4 regions of the Pseudomonas sp. R1-1 genome follow, and region 3 is predicted to be linked to each of the others. Evidence: predicted binding sites of a transcription regulator. Region 3 holds the regulator's gene; each other region holds the start of a gene.
What was found. Region 3 encodes sigma-54, which starts transcription at its own class of promoters, with help from an activator protein. Its sites were predicted from a motif close to ANTGGCATNNANNTTGCTNT; they were not measured.
Positions count from the first base shown of each region.

Region 1: J3P75_RS19025 (circularly permuted type 2 ATP-grasp protein) is a predicted target of sigma-54. The motif match lies at 1,941-1,960, and genes of this name have one in related genera.
Region 2: glnA (type I glutamate--ammonia ligase) is a predicted target of sigma-54. The motif match lies at 1,385-1,404, and genes of this name have one in related genera.
Region 4: J3P75_RS18495 (CmpA/NrtA family ABC transporter substrate-binding protein) is a predicted target of sigma-54. The motif match lies at 1,063-1,082, and genes of this name have one in related genera.

Region 1 is NZ_CP071663.1:4,259,085-4,262,540, forward strand. It holds gene J3P75_RS19020 (alpha-E domain-containing protein) at 1-486, opposite strand, end outside; gene J3P75_RS19025 (circularly permuted type 2 ATP-grasp protein) at 499-1,908, opposite strand; gene J3P75_RS19030 (ribonuclease E inhibitor RraB) at 2,393-2,740, opposite strand; gene J3P75_RS19035 (hypothetical protein) at 2,953-3,186, opposite strand; gene speE (polyamine aminopropyltransferase) at 3,392-3,456, opposite strand, start outside.
Region 2 is NZ_CP071663.1:5,824,883-5,828,338, reverse strand. It holds gene glnA (type I glutamate--ammonia ligase) at 1-1,290, opposite strand, end outside; gene thiI (tRNA uracil 4-sulfurtransferase ThiI) at 1,619-3,073, shown strand; gene typA (translational GTPase TypA) at 3,213-3,456, shown strand, end outside.
Region 3 is NZ_CP071663.1:5,201,510-5,204,965, reverse strand. It holds gene rapZ (RNase adapter RapZ) at 1-41, opposite strand, end outside; gene ptsN (PTS IIA-like nitrogen regulatory protein PtsN) at 44-508, opposite strand; gene hpf (ribosome hibernation-promoting factor, HPF/YfiA family) at 520-828, opposite strand; gene J3P75_RS23395 (RNA polymerase factor sigma-54) at 902-2,395, opposite strand; gene lptB (LPS export ABC transporter ATP-binding protein) at 2,581-3,306, opposite strand; gene lptA (lipopolysaccharide transport periplasmic protein LptA) at 3,306-3,456, opposite strand, start outside.
Region 4 is NZ_CP071663.1:4,158,563-4,162,018, forward strand. It holds gene J3P75_RS18490 (quinone-dependent dihydroorotate dehydrogenase) at 1-975, opposite strand, end outside; gene J3P75_RS18495 (CmpA/NrtA family ABC transporter substrate-binding protein) at 1,198-2,409, shown strand; gene J3P75_RS18500 (ANTAR domain-containing response regulator) at 2,425-3,000, shown strand; gene J3P75_RS18505 (nitrate/nitrite transporter) at 3,444-3,456, shown strand, end outside.

The DNA.
Region 1 (3,456 bases), 940 kb from region 3:
GAAGCGAAACGCATCGTTGCGCATGATCGTGCCGTAGGACGCGCCACGAAACAGGTGCGAACGTTCCTTGATCCATTCGCAGAAACGGCTCATGCCATAGCGGCTCAGGCCTTGTTCGGCGATCCCGCGAATTTCCAGCCAGGTCGCGTTGATGTTCTCCCACATGTCCGCCGTGATCCGCCCACGCACCGCATGCGCACTGGCCCTTGCAGCGCCGAGACAACTGTAGATGCTGGCCGGGTTGGCAGCGTCGAGGGCGAAAAAGTGCAGCAGGCGTTCGGCATGCAGCGCGCCGTGACGCTCCAGGTAATCATCGAGGGTGCCGGTGATCAGCAGCGGCATCGCCAGTTCGTGCAAACCATCGCCACGCCCGTCCTGCGGCATCAGCGACAGCGAATAGCTGATGTCGAGCATGCGCGCGAGGTTTTCCGCGCGCTCCAGATAACGCGACATCCAATACAGATCCGAGGCAGTTCTACTTAACATGGCAAGCTTCCTTCAATCCTCGACCACCCAGGTGTCCTTGGTTCCGCCACCCTGAGAGGAATTCACCACCAGGGAGCCCTCGCGCAGGGCGACACGGGTCAAACCGCCGGGCACGACCCGGGTCTCGCGACCGGACAAGACAAACGGACGCAAGTCGATATGGCGCGGCGCGATGCCGTTTTCGACAAAGGTCGGACACGTCGACAACGACAGCGTCGGCTGGGCGATGTACGCATGCGGCTTGGCTTTGATGCGCTCGCGAAACGCGTCGATTTCCGCCGTCGTCGCGGCCGGCCCTACCAGCATTCCGTAACCGCCGGAGCCCTGGGTTTCCTTGACCACCAGATCTGGAAGATTGGCCAGCACATGGGAAAGTTCAGACGGGTTGCGGCATTGCCAGGTCGGCACGTTTTTCAGGATCGGCTCTTCGTCGAGGTAGAAACGGATCATGTCGGTGACAAACGGATACACCGATTTGTCATCCGCGACGCCAGTGCCGATCGCGTTGGCCAATACGACATTGCCGGAGCGGTACGACGACAGCAGCCCCGGCACGCCGAGCATCGAATCCGGATTGAAAGCCAGCGGATCGAGAAAGGCGTCATCGAGGCGTCGATAGATCACGTCGACCGCTTTCGGGCCATCGGTGGTACGCATGAATACCTTGTCGTCACGCACGAACAGGTCCGCGCCCTCGACCAGTTCCACGCCCATTTCCCGGGCGAGAAACGCGTGCTCGAAGAACGCGCTGTTGAAGCGCCCCGGTGTCAGCACCACCACGCTCGGGTCATCGATCGGGCTTGAGCTTTTCAGGGTGTCGAGCAACAGGTTGGGATAGTGGTCGATCGGCGCGATGCGCTGGGCGGCGAACAGCTCCGGGAACAGGCGCATCATCATCTTGCGGTCTTCGAGCATGTAGCTCACGCCGCTCGGCGTACGCAGATTGTCCTCGAGCACGTAATAGGTGCCGTCGCCGTCGCGCACCAGATCGACCCCGGAAATATGCGAATAGATATCGCGGTGCAGATCCAGGCCTTGCATCGCCAACTGGTACTGCTCGTTGGCCAGCACCTGTTCGGCGGGAATGATCCCGGCCTTGATGATGCGCTGCTCGTGGTACAGGTCGGCGAGAAACATGTTCAGCGCCTTGACCCGCTGAATGCAGCCACGCTCGACGATCCGCCATTCGCTGGCAGGAATGCTGCGCGGGATGGTGTCGAAAGGAATCAGGCGCTCGGTGCCCTGCTCGTCCCCATAGAGCGTGAAGGTAATCCCGGCACGATGGAACAGCAGATCGGCTTCTCGCCGCCGTTGCGCCAGCAGCTCATCCGGCGTATCGGCCAGCCATCGGGCGAACTCGCGATAATGCGGGCGAACCTGGCCGCCGGCATCGTACATCTCATCAAAATAGGTGCGGATCATGCCGTACTCCTTGTCACCCGGACATACAGGCCTTCGCAAGGCCCGTGCCATCGGCATAAACGCTTTGATTTCAATCGGTTGGATATTCACATCGCAGACGCCGCACCATTCCTGTGCGACAAATGCTCCAACAGGATTGCCCCCGCTTCATTGCGACGCATTGCAACGCCTATCACCAGCATAGTCAGAACTGATTTCACTGCCCGCCGCGGCGTACGGATAATCCGCGCATCCGCTGCAAAACTTCGCCGGCCAGAGGCTCGCGAAACGGCCAGCTCAACCGACCAGGACTGCTCCGGCAGCCCGCCCGCTGTAGCCCTCAAGGGTTTCAGCGCGTATCGCTCTTCCCTTTTAGCCACCCTCTCCGGTGGCTTTTTTTTGCCTTGGATTCTTGTTTCAGGGTTTTGCCACAGCGTTTGCGCAGCGCACAAACGACAACGGCCGACCCGAAGGTCAGCCGTTGCTCAACAAGCCGTGCAAACGATCAGTTCAAACGGTGGCGGTTGCGCACCTCCTGCTTGACGCCCCAGCCTTCGATGATGCCGCCCAGCGGTTCGACCACGGCGGAAAAGCCTTGCTCGAAATCACCGATATCGTCATAGGTCGCGTACATGACCTTGCTGAGTTCCAGCGACCAGGCGCCGTCGTCGCGCGCGCTGACCTGGGCATTGATGGATTCACCGCGAAATTTGCCCGCCGCCCTGCGCGCCCGCTCCTCATCCGGGAAAATGGCGTAGAACTCGATGGGATGAAACCTGGAAAAGTCGAAACCGCCTTCTTTCATGCGGCGCAGAACATTGCTGCTGATGTCTTCTTGATAGGCTGTGCTCATGAATCGTCCCCCTCGCATAGATGGATAGACTTTCCGTATTCCCGCCCCGGGCCTGTGGCCTAAGTACGTCGACAACGCTGCGGTTGCACGCGGGAAACAAGCATGTAGCTGACAAGACCAGACCTTAGCGATCCATTCGCTGATCTCCCCTGCAGAGTAGCCGCAAGAGAGCGGCGCTGCCAAGGCCTGGTTCATAAGATGACAGGAAGTGTTCAGATTGGCGTGATGCTGCGGATCTCGATGCCGTTCTGGGTCTTGAGGTTTTTAACGCCAGCATCGGCGGTGCGTCCTTCCAGATCGTTCAGATCCAGTTGGGCAGCCACCGGAAGGAGCCTTTCCTTGATCAGCCGGGCGGCTTCATCGTCGGTCGGGCATTCCTCACGTTCGAAGATTTCATCAACGATTTCACCATGATCATCCACGAAAGTGACTTTCCACTTTTGCATCAGTGCCTCCTCGATCAACCCGTAGATGGGCTTACCTCTATCTGGACGTTTTGCCGCGATAGTTGGTTCAAAAGGATTACACAGGGCGATGATCAAATTGCAGGAGTGAGTCTGCTCGCGATTGCGGTTTGCCAGTCACACAGATATCGACTGATAAACAGCTATCGCGAGCAGGCTCACTCCTACAGGGGTACTGTGTTGAAAATCAGTTATTGCCCGGCTTGTTGATCGCCTGCAGTACGTATTGCGGCAAGGCGAAAGCGCCGATGT
Region 2 (3,456 bases), 620 kb from region 3:
CTTGGTCAGGAACGCGCGGCCCTTGTCCAGCTCTTCCAGGGCTTCTTTCAGGCTACCGCAAACCTGTGGGATCTCTTTCGCCTCTTCAGGCGGCAGGTCGTACAGATTTTTGTCAGCGGCATCGCCTGGGTGGATCTTGTTCTGGATACCGTCCAGACCGGCCATCAGCAGTGCGGCGAAGGCCAGGTACGGGTTGGCAGCCGGATCCGGGAAGCGTGCCTCGATACGGCGGGCTTTCGGGCTCGACACGTAAGGAATGCGGATCGACGCGGAGCGGTTGCGAGCCGAGTAGGCCAGCATTACCGGCGCTTCGAAGCCTGGCACCAGACGCTTGTACGAGTTGGTGGCCGGGTTGGTGAAGCCGTTCAGGGCCTTACCGTGCTTGATGATGCCGCCGATGAAGTACAGAGCGGTATCGGAGAGGCCGGCATAGCCTTCACCGGCGAAGGTGTTCTTGCCGTCTTTCCAGATCGACATGTGTACGTGCATGCCCGAACCGTTGTCGCCGTACAGTGGCTTCGGCATGAAGGTCGCGGTGCGGCCGTATGCATCAGCAACGTTGTGGACGACGTACTTCAGGGTCTGGGTTTCGTCGGCTTTCTTCACCAGGGTGTTGAACTTGACGCCGATTTCGTTCTGGCCGGCAGTCGCCACTTCGTGGTGGTGAACTTCAACGGTCAGACCCATTTCTTCCAGTGCGTTGCACATGGAGGTACGGATTTCGTGGTCGTGGTCGAACGGCGGAACCGGGAAGTAGCCACCCTTGACGCCTGGACGGTGACCCTTGTTGCCACCTTCGACGTCCTGGTCGGACATCCACGAACCTTGCTCGGAGTAGATCTTGAACATCGAGCCGGAGATGTCCGACTTGAATTTCACCGAGTCAAAGATGAAGAACTCAGGCTCTGGACCGGCGAACACAGTGTCACCGATACCGGTGGCTTTCAGGTGCTCTTCGGCGCGCTTGGCGATCGCACGTGGGTCGCGGTCGTAGCCTTGCATGCTCGAAGGTTCGATGATGTCGCACACCAGGATCAGGGTAGCGTCTTCGGTGAACGGGTCGAGAACGGCAGTTTCGTCAACCGGCATCAGGATCATGTCGGAGGCTTCGATGCCTTTCCAGCCAGCGATGGAGGAACCGTCGAACATCTTGCCGACTTCGAAGAAGTCGTCATCCAGCGCATCGCGAGCCGGCATGGTCACGTGGTGCTGAGTGCCTTTGGTGTCCGTGAAGCGCAGATCAATCCATTTGACGTCATGATCTTTGATGAGTTGAACCGTCTTCGACATACTGTCCTCCGGGTGGCTTAGGGCTAGTAGTGGATGCCCTTAAAGTTGGGTGATGCCGGCGCGAATACTCTGCCAAGGCAACCTGCCTCACAAGGGAGCAAATTGCATGCCAGTGCCCCAGCATGGGTTTTTTGCCCCAATTTCATGCTTATAAAGGCTTCAAGCGGCCTGATTGCGAAAATATCGCCCTTTAATGTGGCGGAGCAAATCGAAAACGACCCGTTTTGGTGCGCGCAAAACGTTCTGCATATTAACTGGTTAAACCTTGAGCAATTTCCGCTATAATCCGCGCCCCCCTTTTTCGGCTGGCCGTGCGCGCGCTGTTTTCATGAAACTAATCGTAAAAGTCTTCCCCGAGATCACCATCAAAAGCCGACCTGTCCGGACGAAGTTCATCCGCCAGTTGGCCAAGAACATCCGCACCGTGCTCCGCGACTTGGACCCGGCAGTGGTGGTGAACGGCGTGTGGGACAATCTCGAGCTGGAAACCCGCGTTACCGACCCCAAAGCCTTGAAAGAGATGGGCGAGCGCCTGACCTGCATGCCAGGTATCGCACACTTTCTGCAGATCGACGAGTACCCGCTAGGCGACTTCGACGACATCACCGAGAAGTGCAAACAGCATTACGGTGCTGCGCTGGCCGGGAAGATTTTTTCGGTGCGCTGCAAGCGCGCCGGCAAGCACACGTTCAGTTCGATGGACGTCGAAAAATACGTCGGCAGCAAGCTGCGTCGCGAGTGCGGTGCGGCCGGAATCGACCTGAAATCGCCGGAAATCGAAGTCCGCATCGAAGTTCGCGACAAACGGTTGTTCGTCATCCACAGCCAGCACAACGGCATCGGCGGCTACCCGCTCGGTGCGCTGGAGCAGACGCTGGTATTGATGTCCGGCGGCTTCGACTCGACCGTGGCGGCCTACCAGATCCTGCGCCGTGGCCTGATGACGCACTTCTGCTTCTTCAATCTGGGCGGGCGTGCCCACGAATTGGGCGTGATGGAAGTCGCGCATTTCATCTGGAAGAAGTACGGCAGCTCGCAACGCGTGCTATTTGTCAGTGTTCCGTTCGAAGAAGTGCTGGGCGAAATTCTCGGCAAAGTCGATAACAGTCATATGGGCGTCGTATTGAAGCGTATGATGTTGCGCGCGGCGTCGAACATCGCCGAGCGCCTGCACATCGACGCGCTGGTTACCGGCGAAGCGATCTCCCAGGTCTCGAGCCAGACCCTGCCGAACCTGTCGGTGATCGACTGCGTGACCGACAAGCTGGTCCTGCGCCCACTGATCGTTGCGCACAAACAGGACATCATCGACACCGCGAACGAGATCGGCACTGCCGATTTCGCCCGGCACATGCCGGAATACTGCGGGGTCATTTCGGTCAACCCGAAAACCGCCGCCAAACGCGGTCGGGTTGAGCACGAAGAGCAGCAATTCGACATGGCGGTGCTCGAGCGTGCGCTCGCCAACGCCAAGCTGGTGCCAATCGATCGGGTGATCGACGAATTGGGCCAGGACGTACAGATTGAAGAAGTCAGCGAAGCACTGGCCGGCCAGATCGTGATCGACATCCGTCACCCGGATGCCGCCGAGGATGAGCCGCTGGAACTCGCTGGCGTAGAAGTACAGACGATGCCGTTCTATGCAGTGAACGCTCGTTTCAAGGAGCTGGATCCGACTCGCCAGTACCTGCTGTATTGCGACAAAGGCGTGATGAGTCGCCTGCATGCTCACCATTTGCTCAGTGAGGGGCATGCCAATGTGCGCGTTTATCGACCGAGCTAAGTGCCCGGGGCTGTTTGCCTGTGGCCTGCGTCACCGGCCCCCCGACACCGCCGTCAAGCTGTAACGGCCATGCCGGACACTACTGCTAATCGCTGCCAAGACTTGTCAGCAAACCGAATCCTCTGATCGAGATACACAAGTGATCGAAAATCTACGCAACATCGCCATCATCGCCCACGTTGACCATGGTAAGACCACCCTGGTAGACAAACTCCTGCGTCAATCCGGCACTCTGGAGCGCAACGAGCTCAACGACGAGCGCGTGATGGACTCCAACGACCAGGAAAAAGAGCGCGGTATTACCATTCTGGCGAAGAACACCGCCATCAACTGGAACGGCTACCACATCAACATCGTGGACACCCCGGGCCACGCCGACTTCG
Region 3 (3,456 bases):
TTGCCCGAGCCCGAGCGGCCACTGACGATGATCAAGCGCATGATTAATGCCCGTTCTGCTCGTCCAGTACAACCTGGTACAAGGCTTCGTTGCTCGGTGCGCTGCGCAGTCTTTCACGCACTTCCTTGCGATCGAGCATGCTGGCGATCTGGCGCAGCAGTTCCAGGTGTGCATCGGTAGCAGCTTCCGGGACCAGCAGCACGAACAGCAGGTCTACCGGGGCGCCATCGATCGCGTCGAAATCGATCGGGGCTTCAAGGTGCATCAGCGCACTGATCGGCGCGTCGCAACCCTTGAGGCGGCAGTGGGGGATGGCGATGCCGTTGCCAAAACCGGTGGAACCGAGTTTTTCACGGGCGACCAACGCCTCGAAGACATCCTGCATCGCCAGATCCGGCACTTCGCGGTGGATCAGGTTGGCAATCTGTTCGAGGGCTTTTTTCTTGCTGCCACCCGGCGCGTTCACTTGGGAACGGCCGGGGGTCAGGATGGTTTCAAGTCGGATCATGGATGAGGGTGTTAACGACCGGTCGCGCCCTGGAGGAGGCTCTGGGTCTTTTCCTTATGCTTTTTGAGTTGGCGATCCAGCTTGTCGGTCAGCAGGTCAATGGCGGCATACATGTCGTCGTGCTCGGCATTGGCGACTACTTCTCCGCCGGGAATATGCAGCGTGGCTTCGATTTTCTGCTTGAGCTTCTCGACATTCAATATGACTTGCACGTTGGTGATCTTGTCGAAATGCCGCTCCAGTCGGTCGAGTTTTTCGCCGATGTAGGTGCGCAGAGGTTCGGTCACTTCCAGTTGGTGTCCACTGATGTTGACTTGCATACAGCTTCTCCTTCGTTGCCAGTGCATAAAGCGGCAGGCCGAAAAGCCTGCCACTGGAACGCTGTAACGTGGCTTACATCAACCGCTTGCGTTCGCTCGAAGGCGCGATTCCGAGGGATTCGCGGTACTTGGCGACGGTGCGGCGAGCCACCTGAATGCCTTGTGCCTCCAGTAAACCAGCGATCTTGCTGTCACTCAACGGCTTTTTCTGATTTTCCGCGGCAACCAGTTTCTTGATGATCGCGCGGATCGCCGTGGACGAGCATTCGCCGCCTTCGGAGGTACTGACGTGGCTGGAGAAAAAGTATTTCAGCTCATAAATACCGCGCGGGGTATGCATGAATTTCTGCGTGGTCACCCTGGAAATCGTCGATTCGTGCATGCCCACCGCCTCGGCGATGTCATGCAGGACCAGCGGTTTCATGGCTTCGTCGCCGTACTCCAGAAAACCGCGCTGATGCTCGACGATCTGCGTGGCGACTTTCATCAGGGTTTCGTTGCGGCTCTGCAGGCTCTTGATGAACCAGCGGGCTTCTTGTAGCTGATTGCGCATGAAGGTGTTGTCGGCGCTGGTGTCGGCGCGCTTTACGAAACCGGCGTACTGCGCATTGACGCGCAGGCGCGGTACCGACTCCTGGTTCAGCTCGACCAGCCAGCGCTCGTTGTCCTTGCGCACGATGACATCAGGTACGACGTATTCGGCTTCGGTGGACTCGATCTGTGAGCCCGGACGCGGGTTGAGGCTCTGCACCAGTTCGATGACCTGGCGCAGCTCGTCTTCCTTGAGTTTCATGCGCCGCATCAACTGGCTGTAGTCGCGGCTGCCAAGCAGGTCGATATAGTCGCTGACCAGGCGCTTGGCCTCTGCCAGCCATGGCGTTTTTGCCGACAACTGGCGCAGTTGCAGCAGCAGGCATTCGCTGAGATTGCGTGCGCCGATGCCCGCAGGCTCGAATTGCTGGATGCGGTGCAGGACGGCTTCAATTTCGTCCAGTTCGATGTCCAGTTCCGGATCGAAGGCGTCGAGGATTTCTTCGAGGGTTTCGTCCAGATAGCCCTGATTGTTGATGCAGTCGATCAGGGTCACGGCGATCAGGCGATCGGTGTCGGACATCGGTGCGAGGTTTAATTGCCAGAGCAAATGGCTCTGCAGGCTTTCGCCGACGGAAGTGCGGGTGGTGAAATCCCACTCGTCATCGTCGCTGCTCGGCAGGCTGCTGGCGCTGGTCTGGTAAACGTCTTCCCAGGCCGTGTCGACCGGCAGCTCGTTGGGGATGCGCTCGCTCCATTCGCCGTCGTCGAGGTTGTCTACCGTCGGCGCGGCTTCCTGGTAAGAAGGTTCCTGAATGTCGGGGTTGGGCTTTTGCTCGACGTTGTCGGCCAGCGGATCGGAATTGTCGAAGTCGTCGCCTTCTTCCTGGCGTTCGAGCATCGGGTTGGATTCCAGAGCCTCCTGGATTTCCTGTTGCAGATCCAGGGTCGACAATTGGAGCAGGCGGATGGCCTGTTGCAGCTGCGGTGTCATCGTCAGCTGCTGGCCCATTCTCAAGACTAGCGATGGTTTCATGGCAGGGGCTTAACACCTTATTCGCCGGCGCTATGCGCCATCCACTACAGGGCGCCGAAGCGCCAAACTTAAGCAAATTATATGCCTGAAACTGAAGTGTTTGCCTAGAGCGCTGTAACAATTAAACGGTATAAAAACCGGCTTGATCGATACAGCACCCGCGCAGCTTGTCGAACAGCTCGCGCTTACAGGCGGAACTCGTGACCCAGATACACTTCCTTGACCAGATCGTTGGCCAGGATGGTCTCGGCGTCACCTTCGGCGATCAATTGACCGTCGTTGACGATGTAAGCGGTTTCGCAGATATCCAGCGTCTCGCGCACGTTGTGGTCGGTGATCAACACACCGATGCCCTTGGCCTTGAGATGGTGAATGATCTGCTTGATGTCGCCAACCGAGATCGGGTCGACACCGGCGAACGGCTCGTCGAGCAGGATGAATTTCGGCGCGGTGGCCAAGGCGCGGGCGATTTCCACCCGGCGGCGCTCACCGCCTGACAGGCTCATGCCGAGGTTGTCGCGAATGTGGCTGATGTGGAATTCCTGCAGCAGGCTTTCCAGCTCCTTGCGACGACCGGCCTTGTCGAGTTCCTGACGGGTCTCGAGGATGGCCATGATGTTGTCGGCGACCGACAGTTTGCGGAAGATCGACGCTTCCTGCGGCAGATAGCCGATGCCGGCTTTCGCGCGGCCGTGCATTGGCTGGTGGCTGACGTCCAGGTCATCGATCAGCACGCGACCCTGATCGGCCTGCACCAGGCCGACGATCATGTAGAAGCAGGTCGTCTTGCCGGCGCCGTTCGGGCCGAGCAGACCGACGATCTGGCCGCTGTCGATCGACAGGCTGACGTCCCGCACGACCTGGCGGCTTTTATAGGCCTTGGCCAGGTGCTGAGCTTTCAGAGTTGCCATTACTGGGTTTTCTCGTCGGTTTTCTTCTTCGGCTGGATCACCATGTCGATGCGCGGACGCGCCTCGGTGACCTTGCTGCCGGTAGCGCGACCGGCGCTGGCGAGTTTCTTCACGGTGTCATAGACGATTTTCTCGCCTTGCGTCGTGTTG
Region 4 (3,456 bases), 1.0 Mb from region 3:
CGGGCCTTTATAGATGAAGCCCGAATAAATCTGCACCAGACTGGCACCGGCCTTGATCTTCTCGGCCGCGTGCTTGCCTTCGGTGATCCCGCCGGCGGCAATGATCGGCAAACGCCCGGCCAGCTCACCCGCCAGCACCTTCACGGTGTGGGTGCTCTTCTCGCGCACCGGTGCGCCGGACAGACCGCCCGCCTCGTCGCCATGTTCCATGCCTTCAACGCCCACCCGGCTGAGGGTGGTGTTGGTGGCGATCACCGCGTCCATGCCGGTTTCGATCAACGCCTGTGCCACCTGCACGGTTTCTTCGTCGGTCATGTCCGGGGCGATCTTGATTGCCAGCGGCACATGCTTGCCATGCCGCAGCGCCAGTTCGGCGCGGCGCGTGGCCAGGTCGGCGAGCAACTGCTTGAGCGAATCACCGAACTGCAGGCTGCGCAGGCCCGGGGTGTTCGGCGAGCTGACGTTGACCGTCACATAGCTGGCGTGGGCGTAAACCTTGTCGAGGCAGATCAGGTAATCGTCGACCGCCCGCTCGACCGGGGTGTCGAAGTTCTTGCCGATATTGATCCCCAGCACGCCCTGGTATTTCGCCGCAGCGACCCGCGTCAGCAGGTTATCGACGCCGAGGTTATTGAAGCCCATGCGGTTGATGATCGCCTCGGCTTCCGGCAGGCGGAAAATCCGTGGTTTCGGATTACCCGGTTGTGGACGCGGGGTCACGGTGCCGATTTCGACAAAGCCAAAACCCAGTTGTGCGAAACCATCGATGGCCGCGCCGTTCTTGTCCAGACCCGCCGCCAGCCCGACCGGGTTGGGGAACGCCAGGCCCATGACGGTCACTGGCACCTGCGCCGGCGCCTTGCACAGCAAGCCGTTAATACCCAAACGCCCACCTGCGCCGATCAGATCCAGCGACAGATCGTGGGAGGTTTCCGGGGAAAGTTTGAACAACAGCTGACGGGCCAGGGTGTACATGGGCGGCGATGACTCGGGCGGCGAAAAGAGGCGGCGATTATAGCCGGGCATGGCCCTGCGGCGCGAGGCGCACGCGCAAATCGCGCCAGTGGCATATGCCTTGCACTTTCCCTGTTATCAACTCGCCGGCCAATGACGGCAGACGAGCACGGACAATGGCGTCGTCGACGGGTTTGCCTGGGCAAAGTCCGCGGCGGCGCTTTTTTTTCGAGGTGGCGATGTATGAATGAACTGACGGTCGGGCCGCTGGCCTGGGTCAATGGCAGCGATGCGCCGGAAAAGAGCGCGATCAACCTCGGCTTCATGGCCCTGAGCGATTGCGCCTCGGTCGTCGTCGCGGCCACGCAGGGCTTTGCCCAGCCGTACGGCCTGACCCTGAACCTCAAGCGCCAGGCTTCGTGGGCCAACCTGCGCGACAACCTGGTCAGCGGCGAACTCGACGCCGCGCACAGCTTGTACGGCTTGATCTACGCTGTGCATCTGGGCATCGGCGGTGTTGCGCCGACCGACATGGCGGTGCTGATGGGCCTCAATCAGAACGGCCAAAGCCTGAATCTCTCGCGCGGCCTGCAAAACCTCGGCGTGTACAGTCCTGAAGCGCTCGACCGCCACGTGCACCAAAGCCGCGCAAAACTGACCTTCGCCCAGACTTTCCCCACCGGCACCCATGCGATGTGGTTGTATTACTGGCTGGCGAGCCAGGGCATTCATCCGTTGCAGGATGTCGACAGTGTGGTGGTGCCGCCGCCGCAAATGGTCGCGCACCTGCAAGCCGGGCGCATCGATGGTTTTTGCGTCGGCGAGCCGTGGGCCGCCAGCGCGGTGCAGCAGGACCTCGGCTTCACCCTCGCCACCAGCCAGACCATCTGGCCCGATCACCCGGAAAAAGTCCTCGGTTGCACCCGTGAATTCGTCGAGCAATACCCCAATACCGCGCGGGCATTGGTGATGGCGATTCTCGAGGCCAGCCGCTTCATCGAAGCCAGCCCGGAAAATCGCCGCAGCACCGCGCACCTGCTCAGCGCAACGGAATACCTCGATGCGCCGGTGGCGTGCATCGAACCGCGTTTTCTCGGCGACTATGCCGACGGCCTCGGCAATCGCTGGCAAGACCCGCACGCGCTGCGCTTTCATGGCAATGGCGAAGTCAACTTGCCGTACCTCTCCGATGGCATGTGGTTCATGACCCAGTTCCGCCGCTGGGGTTTGTTGCGGAGCGACCCGGACTACCTCGCCGTGGCCCGTCAGGTTCAGCAACTGCCGCTGTATCGCGATGCCGCAACGGCGGTTGGCGTGGCCGCGTGGGGCACTGACATGCGCAGCAGCCAGTTGCTCGACGGCAACGTCTGGGACGGCAGCGATCCGGCCGGCTACGCGCGCAGCTTCAAGCTGCACGCGCTGAGCGACGACGCTCCCCTGCTTGCCCAGCGCTGACCGGAGGCCGCGAACATGTTGCGTATTCTGCTGATCAACGACACCGCGAAAAAAGTCGGCCGTCTCAAGGCTGCATTGACCGAGGCCGGTTTCGAGGTGATCGACGAATCCGGCCTGACCATCGACCTGCCCGCACGCGTCGAAACGGTGCGCCCGGACGTGATCCTGATCGATACCGAGTCACCGGGGCGCGATGTCATGGAGCAAGTGGTGCTGGTCAGCCGCGACCAGCCACGGCCGATCGTGATGTTTACAGATGAGCATGACCCGACGGTGATGCGCCAGGCGATCAAGTCCGGGGTCAGCGCCTACATCGTCGAGGGCATCCACGCCCAGCGCCTGCAGCCGATTCTCGACGTGGCGATGGCGCGCTTCGAAAGTGACCAGGCCTTGCGCGCGCAGTTGCAGGCGCGGGACCAGCAACTGGCCGAGCGCAAGCGCATCGAACTGGCCAAGGGCTTGTTGATGAAGATGAAGGATTGCAATGAAGAAGAGGCCTACACGCTGATGCGACGCCAGGCCATGAGCCGGCAGCAGAAGCTGATACAGGTGGCAGAGCAGATCATTGCCATGAGCGAGTTGCTGGGCTGAAATCTTCGTTGCAAATCAAGAGCCCCTCATCGGAACGCCGCCCGCCTAGCCCTCTCCCGGAGGGAGAGGGGACCGACCGCACTGTCTTGCGCTGTCCGCCGACCTGAACGACCGAGTCGATTATGGATTCACTCGAAATCGTTCAGATCGGCAAATGACTCGGCCATCCCCCGCTCGGTTCCCTCTCCCTCTGGGAGAGGGCTAGGGTGAGGGGCTTTTGATCTTTCCCTTGTTGGCACAAATCTCGCTAAGCATTCCCTCAGGTAACCAACGGCGGTTGCCCCACCCACGACAAAGACGTCGCTCACCCCATTCGCCCTTGCGCGAATCCGGTAGCGGCGTTTTTGCGTTTTGGCCCCACAGACCGGGGCCGGTGGTGCGGCCGTGCAGGCGCTCCACCTGCTGTGCATGACTCCCGAGACTCTTATCAGCTGAGGTGCGCGATGAATTCAAGCT